2 regions of the Microbacterium sp. SLBN-111 genome follow, and region 1 is predicted to be linked to the other one. Evidence: predicted binding sites of a transcription regulator. Region 1 holds the regulator's gene; the other holds the start of a gene.
What was found. Region 1 encodes HspR, which represses chaperone genes until heat shock. Its sites were predicted from a motif close to AAGTTGAGTCNNNNNGACTCAACTT; they were not measured.

Region 1 (7,364 bases):
CCGGTGTCGACGTCTCGGGCGACAAGATCGCCCTGCAGCGCCTCAAGGAGGCCGCGGAGCAGGCGAAGAAGGAGCTGTCCTCGTCGACCTCGACGAGCGTCAACCTCCCCTACCTCTCGCTCACCGAGTCGGGCCCCGTGTCGCTGTCCGAGACGCTCACCCGCGCGAAGTTCGAGGACCTCACCAAGGACCTCCTCGACCGCACCCGCAAGCCCTTCTCGGACGTCATCCGTGAGGCCGGCGTCAAGGTCGACGACATCGCGCACGTCGTGCTCGTCGGCGGCTCGACCCGCATGCCCGCGGTCGCCGAGCTGGTGAAGAAGGAGACCGGTCGCGACGCCAACAAGGGCGTCAACCCCGACGAGGTCGTGGCCGTAGGCGCCGCCCTGCAGGCCGGCGTCCTCAAGGGTGAGCGCAAGGACGTTCTGCTCATCGACGTCACCCCCCTGAGCCTCGGCATCGAGACCAAGGGTGGCATCATGACCAAGCTCATCGAGCGCAACACGGCCATCCCGACCAAGCGCAGCGAGACCTTCACCACCGCCGACGACAACCAGCCGTCTGTCGCGATCCAGGTCTTCCAGGGCGAGCGCGAGTTCACCCGCGACAACAAGCCGCTGGGCACCTTCGAGCTCACCGGTATCGCCCCGGCTCCCCGTGGCATCCCGCAGGTCGAGGTCACCTTCGACATCGACGCCAACGGCATCGTGCACGTGTCCGCGAAGGACAAGGGCACCGGCAAGGAGCAGTCGATGACCATCACGGGCGGCTCGTCGCTGCCCAAGGAGGACATCGAGCGCATGGTCCGCGAGGCCGAGGAGAACGCGGCGGAAGACAAGAAGCGCCGCGAGTCCGCCGAGACCCGCAACCAGGCCGAGACCCTGTCGTACTCGATCGAGAAGCTGATCAAGGACAACGAGGACAAGCTGCCCGAAGACGTCAAGAACGACGTCCAGGCCGACGTCGACGCCCTCAAGACGGCGCTCGCCGGTGAGGACGACGACGCGGTCAAGACCGCGTTCGACAAGCTCAACGCGAGCCAGGGCAAGCTCGGCGAGGCCATCTACGCCTCGTCGCAGGCCCAGGGCCAGCCCGCCGACCCCAACGTCGGCCAGCCGGGCAACGGTGAGACGCCGAACCCCGAGGAAGACGTCATCGACGCCGAAGTGGTCGACGACGAGACCGACGAGAAGAAGTAAGCGACAGAACTGATGGCACACAAGGACGACGAACAGCCCCAGGGCTCGGGCGCCGGTCCTGACGAGACGACGGGGCCGGAGGAGAACACCTCCGGCCCCGCGCCGTCGGACCAGACCCCGGATGCCGAGGGCCTCACGATCGACGACATCCTCGGCGCCGAGCAGACGCCCGAGGCCGCCGCAGAGGGAGCTTCCTCCGACAAGGAGGCTTCGCTGCTGATCGACCTCAAGCGCCTGCAGGCGGAGTACGCCAACTACCGTCGACGGACCGAGGAGCAGCGCGAGCGCGAGATCGAGCGCGCGAAGGGCGAGGCCGTGAAGGGCCTGCTGCCCGTCATGGATGACCTCGACCGCGCCGAGAAGCACGGCGATCTCGTCGAGGGCACCCCCTTCGCCGCGATCGGCGACAAGGTGCGCGCGGTGGCCGAGCGGCTCGGCGTGGTCTCGTACGGCACGGCCGGCGAGCCCTTCGACCCGCAGCACCACGAGGCGATCTTCCAGGCGCCCACGCCCGGCGTGACCCAGGCCACCGTGCTCGAGGTCGTCGAGGTGGGTTACCGCCTCGGCTCCGTCGAGCTGCGGCCGGCCAAGGTCGTCGTCGCCGTGCCGGTCGAGTAGGAGGACGCATGGCGAGTCAGGACTGGTTCGACAAGGACTTCTACAAGGTCCTCGGTGTCGACAAGGGCGTGAGTGCTGCCGATCTCAAGAAGACGTACCGCAAGCTCGCGCGCCAGTACCACCCCGACTCGAACCCGGGTGACGCGAAGGCCGAGGCCAAGTTCAAGGAGATCAGCGAGGCGTACGCCGTGCTGAGCGACCCCGAGCAGCGCGAGGAGTACGACCAGATCCGGGCCATGGGCTCGGGGGCGCGCTTCTCGGCACCCGGGACGGCGGGCGGCGGCGGTTTCGACGACGTCTTCAGCCGGTTCGGGCAGCAGCGCGGGGGAGCGTCGGGCGGTTTCGACGACTTCTTCTCGATGTTCGACCAGCAGGGCGGCGGCTTCGGCTCCGGCCGGTTCGGGCAGCCGTCGGGCGGTTTCCGCGGCTTCGGCGGCCCGCAGCGCGGCGCCGACGTCACGGCCCGGACGACGCTCGACTTCGTCACCGCGGCCAAGGGCGAGACGATCACGCTGCAGGGCGAGGACGGCGTGCCGTTCAAGGTCAAGATCCCCGCGGGAGTTGCCGACGGCCAGAAGATCCGGCTGCGCGGTCGCGGTCGTCCGTCCCCGGACGGCGGAGAGAACGGCGACATCGTCGTGACGGTCGCGGTCCGGCCTCACCCGGTGTTCACCCGCGACGGGCTGAACCTCCGGCTGACGGTCCCCGTGACCTTCACCGAGGCGGCCCTCGGCGCGACGATCGAGGTGCCGACCCTCGGCGGAGACCCCGTGCGACTGCGTGTCGCCCCGGGCACCCCGTCCGGGCGGGTGCTGCGCGTCAAGGAGCGTGGCATCCACTCGTCCAAGGGCACCGGTGACCTGCTGGCCGAGGTCCAGGTGGCCGTTCCCAGCCACCTCGACGACGACGCCCGCGAGGCCCTCGAGCGCTTCCACGCGCTCGAACCGAAAGAGAATCCCCGCGCCGACCTGATGGCCAAGGCGCGGCAGTAACGCTGGACTCCTGGCATCCGCCACAATCGGATGCCAGGAGCAGGCGATCGACGAGAGAGGAGAGGCCGTGTCCGACAAGGAAATCGATGAGGACGCGCCGATCTTCGCGATCGCCGTGGCCGCCGAGCTGTCGAACATGCACCCACAGACGCTGCGGCAGTACGACCGCCTCGGCCTCGTCGTGCCCGCCCGTACGCAGGGCGGATCGCGGCGGTATTCGAGCCGCCACGTGCAGCAGCTGCGCGAGGTGGCGCGGCTGTCGAGCGAGGGCATGAGTCTTCCCGCGATCGCGCGGCTCCTCGCCCTCGAGGAGCGCGTGCACGAACTCGCCCGCCGCGTCAGCGACCTGGAGCGGCAGCTCATGGCGGAGCGCCAGGCGCGCCCCGGCGCGCGCGTGTTCGCCGCCGGAGCCACCGGCTCGGTCGTGACGCTGCGCCACGGTGCCCGCGTTCGCCGCGCGACCGACGTCGTGCTGTGGCGCCCGGGCGGGCTGCTCGACCCCGACGAGGACTGACGCGCCTCGCGTCTGCGCGTGCGGCTGCGGCCCGGCTCGGGTCAGTGGTTCGCGCGTGGCCGCGCGGCGTGGCGCCGGGTCAGTGATCCGCGCAATGTCGGTTCGGATGGATGCCGGGCCCTGAGGCTGCGCGGATCGCTGAGGTCGCGCGGGCCGGCCGCCCGCGGCGTTGACCCCAGCCGACCCCTCCCATAATCTCTCTGTATGCGAGAGAATATGAGTCGGCCGCAGATCGACACGGCTTCGGCCGTGACCCGCAGCCTCTTGGGCTGGGGCGTCGTCGCCGGGCCGTTCTACGTCGTCGTCGGACTCGTGCTCGCGCTCACGCGGCCGGGATTCGACCTCAGCAAGCACGCACTCTCGCTCCTCATGCTCGGCGACCTCGGGTGGCTGCAGCGCGCCAATGTCATCCTGTCCGGGCTCATGGTGCTCGCGGCGGCGTACGGCATCCTGCGCCTCATCCGGAGCGGGCGCGGGCTGGCGATCGGAGTCCTCGTCGGCGTGTACGGCGTCGGCCTCGTGCTGAGCGGGATCTTCCCGCCCGACCCGGTCGCCGGGTTCCCGCCCGGGTCCGAGCCGGGCGCCTCGGTCAGCGGCATCCTGCACCTGCTCTTCGGCGCGCTCGGTTTCGTCGCGATCGGTGCCGCCGCTTTCGCGTACGCCGCCTGGTGTCGCGCAGAGCAGGTCTCGGGGCGCGCGCGGCTGTCGGTCGTGCTCGGCGTGCTCGTCCTGGTCGGGTTCGTCGCGGGGGCCGCGCTCGCGCAGTCGCCGGTCGGCGTGGCGCTGCTGTGGATCGCCGTCCTCGCCGCGTGGGGCTGGCTGGCGCTCGCGAGCGCGCGGCTCTACGCGTGGACGCCGCACCCGGTGACCGGCGCCCGTCGCTAGGACCGCGGTCAGTCCGCGTCGGCGCCGCGCGACGAACGCAGCAGCTCGATCTCGACCCGGTTGACCTCGGCCGCGGCTTCGAGGATCCGCGTGCCGACCGCGATCTCGTCGGGCGTGAGTGTGTCGAGGAACGCGTCCCACCGCGCCCCGACACGCGCGTACACGGGACCGACATCGGCGAACACGCGCCGCGCGTCGGCGACGACCCGCACCTTGCGTCCGTCGTCGGGGTCGCGCGTGCGCGTGACGTAGCCGGCCCGCTCGAGGCGGTCGATGAGGCCGGTGATCGCGCCTCCGTGCGTGAGCCCGGTGCGCGCCGCCAGCTCGCCGGGCGTCGCGGGACCTTCGCTCAACAGCAGACCCACGGCCTGCAGATCGCTGCTGTTCAGGCCGACCGACCGGGCGACGGCATCCTGGAACAGCACCGCCCGCGCCATGAACTCCCGCATCGCCGCCGCCATCGCCGGATACTGCTCCGGCGGTGGGGGTGCTTCCTCGGGCATCGCAGACCTTTCTCCGAAACAGAGGGAAGTCTACGTCTCGCCTCGGGTCGGACGATTCTCGGACGATTGTCGGATGCCGGTGTCCCCACCCCCGCTTACAGTGAGGCATGTTCACCGGCGACGCCCCGGAACACGCCCGGCGAGTTCAACCGAGGGCGCTCGTCGAACATCCGAGCGGAGGCTGACATGCCATTTGTGACCACGACCGACGGCGCCGAGATCTTCTACAAGGACTGGGGCAGCACCGACGCCCAGCCCATCGTCTTCCACCACGGATGGCCGCTGTCGTCCGACGACTGGGACGCGCAGCTGCTGTACTTCCTCGACAAGGGCTACCGCGTCATCGCCTCCGACCGCCGCGGTCACGGCCGTTCGTCGCAGATCGGCACCGGCCACGACATGGACCACTACGCCAGCGACGTCAGCGCCGTCGTCGAGCACCTCGACCTGCACAACGCCATCCACATCGGTCACTCGACCGGTGGCGGCCAGGTCGCCCGCTACGTCGCGCAGTACGGCCAGCCGCAGGGTCGCGTCGCCAAGGCCGTGCTCGTCGCCGCCGTGCCGCCGATCATGCTGCAGAGCGACACGAACCCCGAGGGCACCCCGCTGTCGGTGTTCGACGGCTTCCGCGAAGCGCTCGCCGCCAACCGCGCGGAGTTCTTCGAGGCCGTGGCATCCGGCCCCTTCTACGGCTTCAACCGCGAGGGCGTCACCCCCTCGCAGCCCGTCATCGACAACTGGTGGCGCCAGGGCATGACCGGCAGCGCGCAGGCGCACTACCTCGGCATCAAGGCGTTCTCCGAGACCGACCAGACCGAAGACCTCAAGGCCATCACGGTCCCGGTGCTCGTGCTCCAGGGCGACGACGACCAGGTCGTGCCGTACAAGGCCGCCGCCCTCCGGCAGCACGAGCTGCTGCAGAACTCGACCCTCAAGATCTACGAGGGCTACCCGCACGGCATGCTCACGACGCACGCCGACGTGATCAACCCCGACATCCTGGCGTTCATCCAGGAGTAAGTCGGCTCTCCGCATACGACGGCGCGCTCCCACCCGGGGCGCGCCGTCGTCCTTCCAGCGTGGGTGCGGCAGGGCCACGCGCGCCGGCGGGGGCGTCCGTAGCGTGGGCCGTACCCACCCCGGACCGCACGTGAGGAGCCGCACGATGCACCAGCCGCAGATCGTCGACCAGTTGTCCCACGCCCTCGGGCGCCGCGTGACGGTCCGCCGCGCCGACGAGCCCGCGGATGCCGCGGCCGACATCGCGTTCGGCGACGGCTCCGCGCTCCGGGTCGGCGGCCGGACGCGCGCCCAGATCTCCGCGCGCGAGTGGGCGCTGATCGACGCCGCCGTGCACCTGCTCGACATGACGGTCGGGGCGAGCCCGGCCGCGCGACGCGACCGAGTGTTCGCCAGCCTCATCGACGACGACTCGAGTGTGCGCCGCGACGCGCTGTGGGAGCTCCGCTCCCGCCGCTGGATCGACGGACGCGCGGACGGCATCGAGCTGCTCGCGGTCGTGCTCGACCCGGCGCCGGAGCTGCGGATCGTCGCTCTCGGACGACGCCTGGCCACCGCCGCGCACGGCGCCCTGCAGTTCGTCGGCGCCCGTCGCGGAGCCGCGATCTTCGTGGCATCCCGCTCCCTCGACCTCGACGCCCTGAACAGGACGGTGGATGCCGAGGCCGCCGCGCAGGGCATGACCGCCCGGGGGTTCGCGCTGGCGGCGGGGTCGCCCGACGACGGCGACGTGGATGACGCGGTTTCTCGCGCGATCCGCTCCGCCCACCTGCGCGCGACGCTCCCCGACCAGGTGACCTCGGTGCGCGCCGAAGACCTCGGAGGTTGGGCGCTCGTGCAGACGCTGCCCCGGTCTCGCTCGCTGCTCGTGCAGGCGTGCCCGGCGGCGTTCGTCCTCGCGTCCGCGGAGGACCCGACGCAGCGGGACACCGTCGAGGCGTACCTGGATGCCGCGGGTCGCGCCTCGGTCGCCTGCCAGCGCCTGCACATCCACCGCACGACGCTGTACTACCGGCTCGAGCAGATGCCGGAGGTGGTCCGTGAGGCCTTGGCCGACGGCCTGCAGCGGAGCACGCTGCACCTGACCCTCAAGCTCCTGCGGCTGTGGGACGAGGAGCTGCGCCGCGGAGAGCCGACCGCGGTGACGCCGGTCGCCCTGCCGCGCGAGCGCAGCGCGGAGCGGCTGCGGGCGTAGGCCTGACGCGTCGGCCCTGCCTGACATGGGCAGCGGCGCGGCCGCGCGCAGCGCCCAGGGCCGCTCCGCGGCGGACCGTCAGGCTGAGCGCGCGAGGAGCCGCGAGGAGCGCGCCGCGAGGTCGCGCAGCCGCTCCGGCGGCACGCGCAGGCGGCTGAGCTGCACGATGCCCTGCGAGGCGAGGACCGTTCTCTCCGCGGCGCGGCGCGCGTCCTCCGGACTGAGGGTGATGTCGCGGGCGTCGGCGGTCTCACGCAGCCGCGCGGTGAGCGCGGTCTCCATCTCGTCGATCGCGGCGTCGGCCACCGCGAGGACCTCGGGGAACCGCTCGCCGAGCTCGGCGATGCTGTTGAGCATGAGGCATCCGCGGCGGTCCGCGTACGAGAGGCAGTCGGCGACGACGCGGTCGAGGTACTCCGCGGCCGCGGTCTCGAG
Region 2 (7,364 bases), 1.1 Mb from region 1:
CGCGGTCAGGACGTACGCCACGACGTCGGGCTTACCCTCCCGACCGGCCTCCACCCAGCCGGCATGGACCGTGCGGACGGCTTCGGCGACCTCTTCCACGGTGTGGCGGCTGTCGAGGATCACGCCGTCGGCCACCGCACCCGCGAGGTGGAGCGTCTTCGGACCTTCCGCCGCCGCGTAAACCCGCGGCGCGACGACGGGCGGCCAGTCCAGCGACACGTCGCGCAGCTTCACGTACCGCCCCTCGGTCGTCACGGTGTCGCCGGCGAGGAGGCTGCGCAACGCGGGCAGCTGCTCCTGCATGAGCGTGAGCGGCGAGGCGGCCTTGGCGCCGATCTGCCGCATCCAGTCCTGCACGCCGTGACCGAAACCGGGGAGGAGTCGCTCCGGGAACATGCGCTCGATGGTCGCGACCTCCATCGCCGACGCCGCGACGTTGCGGAGGGGGAACGGCGCGATGCCGACGCCCACGCGGAGGTGGTCGGTGGCGGCGAGCGCCGCGGTCGCGGCGGCCCACGCGGACGAGCGGAAGCAGTCCTCCCACAGCCACAACTCGGGGACGCCCTCGCCCTCGGCGACGCGCGCCGCCTCGCGGAGCTCTTCGGGGGGATGGGGGTACGGGCTGAAGATCGTGCCGATACGACTCATGCCTCTACTCTGCCCTGCCCCACCGACATTGCGGCAGGGGCAGAGTGGCATCATCACAGCGCGTCCCGTCTCTGGCGCAGCATGTCCCACTTTTGGCTGCCTGGACGGCCCCGCGGCAGCCAAAAGTGGGACATGCACTCGCGTCGCTGCTGAGCGTGCCAGGCCCGCACCCTACGGCGCCCCGACACAGCGAAAGGCCCCCGGGACCCGAAGGTCCCGAGGGCCTGACGCCGCGACTTACGCGGCGAGCACCTCCATGGCGGCCCGCACGACGAACCCGGCGTCCGTGGCATCCACGGTCACGGCTCCCCCGTCGACGAGCTCTCCCGCGACGAACAGGTCGGCGATGCGGTCGTCGATCTCGCGCTGGATGACCCGGCGCAGCGGCCGCGCCCCATACTCGGGCTCGTACCCGACCTCGGCGAGGCGGTCGACGGCGGCATCCGTCACCTCGAGCGACACCTCGCGCGACGCGAGGCGCTTCGACGTGCGCTCCAGCAGCAGCCGGACGATGTCGCGCAGCTGCTCCTTCTCGAGCTTGCGGAACATCACGATGTCGTCGATGCGGTTGAGGAACTCGGGCCGCATCGCCTCGCGGAGCTTGCCCATGACGCGGTCGCGCAGGTCGTCGTCGGCGAAGTCGCGTCCGGTCGTGGTGAACCCGATGGCTCCCGAACGGGATGCCAGGTACTCGCTGCCCAGGTTCGAGGTCATCACGATGACGGTGTTGCGGAAGTCGACCGTGCGCCCCTGGCCGTCGGTCAGGCGTCCGTCGTCGAGCACCTGCAGCAGCAGCGTGAAGACGTCGGGGTGGGCCTTCTCGATCTCGTCGAACAGCACGACGGAGTAGGGGTTCCGGCGCACGCGCTCGGTGAGCTGTCCGGCCTCGTCGTAGCCGACGTATCCGGGAGGGGCACCGATGAGGCGCGACACGGTGTGCCGTTCGCCGAACTCGCTCATGTCGAAGCGGATCACGGCGGAATCGTCGTCGAAAAGGGACCCTGCCAACGCCTTCGCCAGCTCGGTCTTGCCCACGCCCGTGGGTCCGAGGAACAGGAACGATCCGACCGGCCGACGCTCGTCGCCGAGCCCGGTGCGGTTGCGGCGCACGGCCTTGGCGACCGCGGTGACCGCGGCATCCTGTCCGATGACCCGGCCGTGCAGGTCGTCCTCCAGGTGCGACAGGCGGCCGCGCTCGGTGGCGGTCAGACGCGACACGGGGATGCCGGTGGACCGGCTGATCACCGCGGCGATCTCGGGCTCGTCGACCACCGCATCGGGACGGGGGGCGGACGTCGCCGTCGCCAGGCGCTCCTGCACCGCGGTGATCTCGTCGCGGATGCGCGAGGCCTCCTCGTAGTGCTCGGCCGAGACGGCGGCGTTCTTGTCGGCTTCCAGGACGGCCAGCCGCTCGACGAGGGCCGTCGTGTCGACCGCGACGCCGAGGCGCAGGCGCAGACGCGCGCCGGCCTGGTCGATGAGGTCGATCGCCTTGTCCGGCAGCACACGGTCGGGGAGGTACCGGTCGCTCAGCTCCACCGCGGCGCGCAGCGCGTCGTCGGTGTAGGTGACGGAGTGGTGCTCCTCGTACGCCGAGCGCAGGCCCCGCAGGATCTCGACGGCATTGGTGAGCGACGGCTCGCCGACGCGCACGGGCTGCAGACGCCGCTCGAGGGCGGGGTCCTTCTCGATCGTGCGGTACTCCTTCAGCGTCGTGGCACCGATGAGGTGCAGCTCGCCCCGGGCCAGCCGCGGCTTGAGGATGTTTCCGGCATCCATCGCGCCTTCGCCACCGGCACCGGCGCCCACGATGGTGTGCACCTCGTCGATGAAGACGACGAGCTTGCCGGACTGTGCGGCGATCTCGTCCATCGTCTGAGTCAGACGCTCCTCGAAGTCGCCGCGGTAGCGGGCGCCGGAGAGCATCGCGGCGAGGTCGATCGAGACGACGCGGGTGTCGCGCAGCTGCTCGGGCACGGCGCCCTCGACGATCGCGCGGGCGAGTCCCTCGACGACGGCGGTCTTTCCGACGCCGGCCTCACCGATCAGCACGGGGTTGTTCTTCGTGCGACGGCTCAGGATCTCGATGGTCTGCTCGATCTCGTCGGCGCGGCCGATCACCGGGTCGAGGCGGCCGGACGCGGCGAGCGCGGTGAGGTCGGTGCCGAACCGGTCGAGATTCGGGGTCGTGGATGCCGTCTCCTCGGGCGCCGTGGCCTGCTCGCCGCCGACGACGGTCTCGCGCACGCCCTGGGTCAGAGCCTCGGCGGTGACACCGGCCTGCGCGAGGATCTGCCCGGCGGGGGCGTCCTGCGCGAGGACGAGAGCGAAGAACAGGTGGTCGGGGTCGACGTAGGTCGACCCGGCGGCGCGGGCGACCTGGAACGCGTGGAACAGCGCGCGCTGGACCGATCCCGCCACGACGGCACCGTCGACGTCCGCGGCGGGACCGGCGGCCGGAAGGCGGCTCTCGGCGGCGCGGGCGATCGCGGCGGGGTCGGCGCCGAGACGCGCGACGGCGTCGCGTGCGGGCGCCTGTCCGACGAGGACGTGCAAGACGTGCAGCGCGTCGAGTTCGCGCTGGCCGCGGCCGAGCGCGTAGCGGCCGGCCTCCTGCAGAGCCTCCTGGGTGCGGGCGCTCAGGAACCGGCTGAGGTCGATCGAACGCTCGGCGCGCGCCCGCTCACCGGCGAGGTAACGCGCGAGGAACTCGTCGAACGACTGGGCGCCGTTGTCCCCGGCGCCGGGGGTGACATCTTCGGGCAATTCCGTCTCCTGTGATACGTGAGTGGAGTCGACTCAAGTTTCTTACTTGAGTGGCTGCGTATCAAGTTCAACGGGAGGGCTCCGAGGATATTCCCGGCGAACGGATCAGGCGAGAAGCCGCGGATCCGGCTCGTTCCACAGCTCCACGGTCTGCAGCAGCCAGAACACCGCGAACAGCACGAGAGCCGCTGCCTCACCGAGGAACACCCACGGCACCGGGCGGGTGACGTCCACTCCCCCGACGGCCAGCACGAGGGTGGCCGCGAGTCCGACGAGGGCGACCAGGATGCCGATCGCCACCGCCGCATACGCGGGGCGGAACCGCTCCGGTGCCCGTTGCGGACGCCACGCGGCGATCGCGGCCACGGCACCGATGAGAAGGAAGAAGCCCACCGCCGCCGCGTTGTGCGCGAAGAGGAGGAACGCGTCGCGAGCGACGAGCGCCCACGTCCCGAATCCGAGGACCACCACGACCACCGCCGCCGCGGTCACCGCGACCCCGCGCGACATCGTCCCCTGCACGATCGACAGCACCACCCCCGCAACCACCCCGACGAGGACCACGAATGCCACGCTCACGCCGTTGTTGAAGACGGCGGGAAGCACGGCGGGCGGAACACAGCGGACGGCAGCGCCGCACACCTCGGCCTCCACCGTCGTCGGCACGACGGAGATGACGAGCGCCAGCACAGCGGCGACATCGAGCAGCCCCTGTTCGACGCTGTGTCCGGACAGCGCGACGAACGCCGCCGCGACGACGAAGAGGCTCGCGACGAACACCGGCCCCGCCGGCGTGTAGTACGCCGCGCTCAGCGACGGCAGCGATCCCCCGACGATCTCCTCCACCGTCACCGCGACGGCGACGAGCAGCGTCGCGGCGAGGATGGTCAGACGCACGTATCGGTAGGTGCGCTGCGTCGACGTGGTGCGGATGCGCATAGCGGCATCCTGACAGCCACCCCCGACGTCGCGACCGCGGCGCTCTGCAAGAATGCCCGGATGCGCGAGTTCCTCCAGGGCGCCCGGATGCTCCTCCGCGGCCTCGGCCAGTGGCGAAGCTCCCCCGGGGCGATGGCGCTCGGCCTCATCCCCGGGTTCCTCGTGGCCCTCGTCCTCGGTGCGGCGCTCGTCGGCTGGGGCGTCCTCCTCGGCGAGGTCGTGGACGACTGGACCCCCTTCGCGAACACGTGGGACCCGCTGTGGGCCACCGTCCTGCGCACCGCGATCGTCGTCGCCTCGTTCGGCGCGGCTGCGTTCCTCGCGATCGTGTCCTTCACCGCGGTGACCCTCGCCGTCGGCGAGCCGTTCTACGACCGGATCTGGCGCGCCACCGAGCTCACCGCCACCGGACGGATCCCGGATGCCGACTACGGCTTCTGGCGCGCCGCCGGCGATGCTGTGCGCCTCATCTTCCGCGGGGCGTTGGCTGCGCTGGCCGCGTGGCTCCTCGGCCTCATCCCCTTCGTCGGCGGCGTCCTCGGCTTCCTCGTCGGCCTGCTGCTCACCGGCTGGCTCCTCGCCGACGAACTGACCTCGCGCGCCCTCTCCGCCCGCGGGTTCGACCGCCGCGCCCGTCGCGCCGTGCTGCGCGACAACCGGGCGCGGGCGCTCGGCTTCGGCGTCGCGACGCAGCTGTGCTTCCTCGTTCCGCTCGGAGCGGTCGCCGTGATGCCCGCCGCGGTGGCCGGCAGCACCCTCTGGACGCACGCCGCGCTGCGCGAGACGACCGGCACGGCGGACCGGGCGTCCGACGCGGCACGATAACCTGGACCGACCGAAGGGATCCCCATGTTCATCGTCTCGCTCATCCTGTTCGTCGGCGGCATGCTGCTCACCGGCCTGTCGTTCTCGCTCGCCGCGCCCGCGCTGTTCTTCGCCCTCGGCATCCTGCTGGTCGCCGCCTCCCTCGCGCTGCCGTTCCACTTCGGCACCCGCTGATCCCCCACTCGGTGCCCTTCTCGTTCGACGACCTCCGCCGCTGGCCCGACCTGGAGGGTCCGGACCTCGTCGCGGTGGATGCCGCCGACCGCCTGATCCTCGACGAATCCGAGGCCGCCCGGGCCGATGCGCCCGAGGGCGGCCTCGTCGTCATCGATGACGCGTACGGCGCCCTGACGCTCGCCGCTGCCGCGACCGGGGCGCGTGGCATCCGGGTCCACCAGGACGCCCTCACCGGCGAGCGAGCGCTCGAGGCCAACGCCGCCCGCGCCGGACTCGACGGCACCTTCACACATCACCCCCTGGATGCCGACCTGGTCCGCGACGCGCGGGTCGTGCTGCTCCGGCTCCCCCGCGCCCTGCGCGCGCTCGACGACATCGCCGGAGTCATCGCCGCGCACGCGCACCCCGACGTCGTCGTCTTCGCCGGCGGACGCCTCAAGCACATGACGGTCGCGATGAACGACGTGCTGCGCGCGCGCTTCGACCGCGTCGACGTGACGCACGCGCGGCAGAAGTCGCGCGTGCTCGTCGCGCGCGGCCCGCACGACGGCGCTGACCCGCAGCCGGAGGCGGCCACGGTGGACGGCCTCGAGGTGCGCGCGTTCGGCGGTGTGTTCGCGGGCGCATCGATCGACATCGGCACGCGCCTCCTCCTCACCCACCTCCCCGACCCGAGCGATGGCGCGATCGACTTCGCGTGCGGCACCGGAGTCGTTGCCGCGGCGTGGGCGCTGCGGCATCCATCCGTCCGAATCCTCGCCACGGACCGCTCCGCCGCCGCGGTGGCCTCGGCCCGCGCGACCGCCGCGGCCAACGGCGTGGGCGACCGCGTCGAGGTGGTCCGCGACGACCTGCTCGCGGCGCGTCCGGATGCCAGCGCGTCCCTCATCGCGCTGAACCCGCCGTTCCACAGCGGTGGTGCGATCACCGAGGGCATCGCGCCGCGGATGTTCGCTGACGCCGCGCGCGTTCTCGCGCCCGGCGGGGAGCTGTGGACCGTGTGGAACTCCGCGCTGCAGTACCGCCCCGCGCTCGAGCGCCTCGTGGGCCCGACGCGTCAGGTCGCCCGCGACCGCAAGTTCACGGTCACGGTGTCGACGCGCCGCTGAGCCTCAGCCTGTGCCGCCTGGCACACACCCTCGTCCCACCTATGGCGGTGCATGTCCCAACTGTGGTCGGCTGACGACCCGGCATCCAGCCCTATGTGGGACATGCTTCCCCTGGACTGTCGCCTGCCCCCGCGTCCCACTTATTGCGGTGCATGTCCCATATATAGTCGGCTGCGACCACCGCAGCCGCCAAAAGTGGGACATACGCCACAGATATCAGCCCTTGCCGCCCGGCGGGCCGACCACCAGCAGCACCACGAAGATGAGCGCGACGGCGAGCAGGATCAGGATGCCGAGCACCCACGGCCGCCGCAGGAAGAAGCGCAGCAACCGGTCGGGTGGCCGCTGATCGCGCGGGTCCTCGCCCGCGTCGAGCCGCCACGCTCCGCGCAGCCGACCCGTGCGCTGCAGCCAGATCTCGGTCGGGACGGTGGCGTACGGGATCACGGCGCTGACGATCGCCACCGCCGCCGGCCCGAGCCCCCACCGCTGGTTCAGCGCGACGAGCACCGCCGTCGCGCCGTACGCGAGGAACACGAAACCGTGGATGCCACCCCCGATCGTGACCGCGACGGCCAGGTCGGCGGTGGCGCGCAGAATCAATCCCGCGATGAGCAGCGTCCACGAGATCGCTTCGGCGATCGCGAGCGTGCGAAACAGGGTCAGGGGCGTGCGGAACACGTCTCTCCTCGTTCGGGGCCGGGGCTCTCCACCCTACGGACGCGCCCGCGCGGTCACCCTCCGGACGTCTCGACGTCGAGGCAGCCCGCCCTCACTCGATCGGCTCGTCGTCGTGATCGAGGGTCGGATCCGACTTCTCGCCCTCGGCCGCGGTCGACGTGTCGGGCTCGGGACCGGGGTCGATGGGCGGCTTCTCGTGTTCGGTATCCATCTCTCCAG

Region 2: RKD05_RS12615 (ATP-dependent Clp protease ATP-binding subunit) is a predicted target of HspR. The motif match lies at 3,430-3,454, and genes of this name have one in related genera.

Annotation. Positions count from the first base shown of each region.
Region 1 is NZ_JBMGQH010000001.1:1,571,648-1,579,011, forward strand. It holds gene dnaK (molecular chaperone DnaK) at 1-1,199, shown strand, start outside; gene RKD05_RS07390 (nucleotide exchange factor GrpE) at 1,212-1,817, shown strand; gene RKD05_RS07395 (DnaJ C-terminal domain-containing protein) at 1,826-2,809, shown strand; gene RKD05_RS07400 (heat shock protein transcriptional repressor HspR) at 2,877-3,323, shown strand; gene RKD05_RS07405 (DUF998 domain-containing protein) at 3,573-4,208, shown strand; gene RKD05_RS07410 (MarR family winged helix-turn-helix transcriptional regulator) at 4,217-4,711, opposite strand; gene RKD05_RS07415 (alpha/beta fold hydrolase) at 4,898-5,734, shown strand; gene RKD05_RS07420 (helix-turn-helix domain-containing protein) at 5,880-6,929, shown strand; gene RKD05_RS07425 (TetR/AcrR family transcriptional regulator) at 7,008-7,364, opposite strand, start outside.
Region 2 is NZ_JBMGQH010000001.1:2,719,364-2,726,727, reverse strand. It holds gene RKD05_RS12620 (LLM class flavin-dependent oxidoreductase) at 1-648, opposite strand, end outside; gene RKD05_RS12615 (ATP-dependent Clp protease ATP-binding subunit) at 886-3,414, opposite strand; gene RKD05_RS12610 (hypothetical protein) at 3,520-4,353, opposite strand; gene RKD05_RS12605 (EI24 domain-containing protein) at 4,414-5,178, shown strand; gene RKD05_RS12600 (hypothetical protein) at 5,203-5,352, shown strand; gene RKD05_RS12595 (class I SAM-dependent methyltransferase) at 5,364-6,464, shown strand; gene RKD05_RS12590 (DUF3817 domain-containing protein) at 6,681-7,145, opposite strand.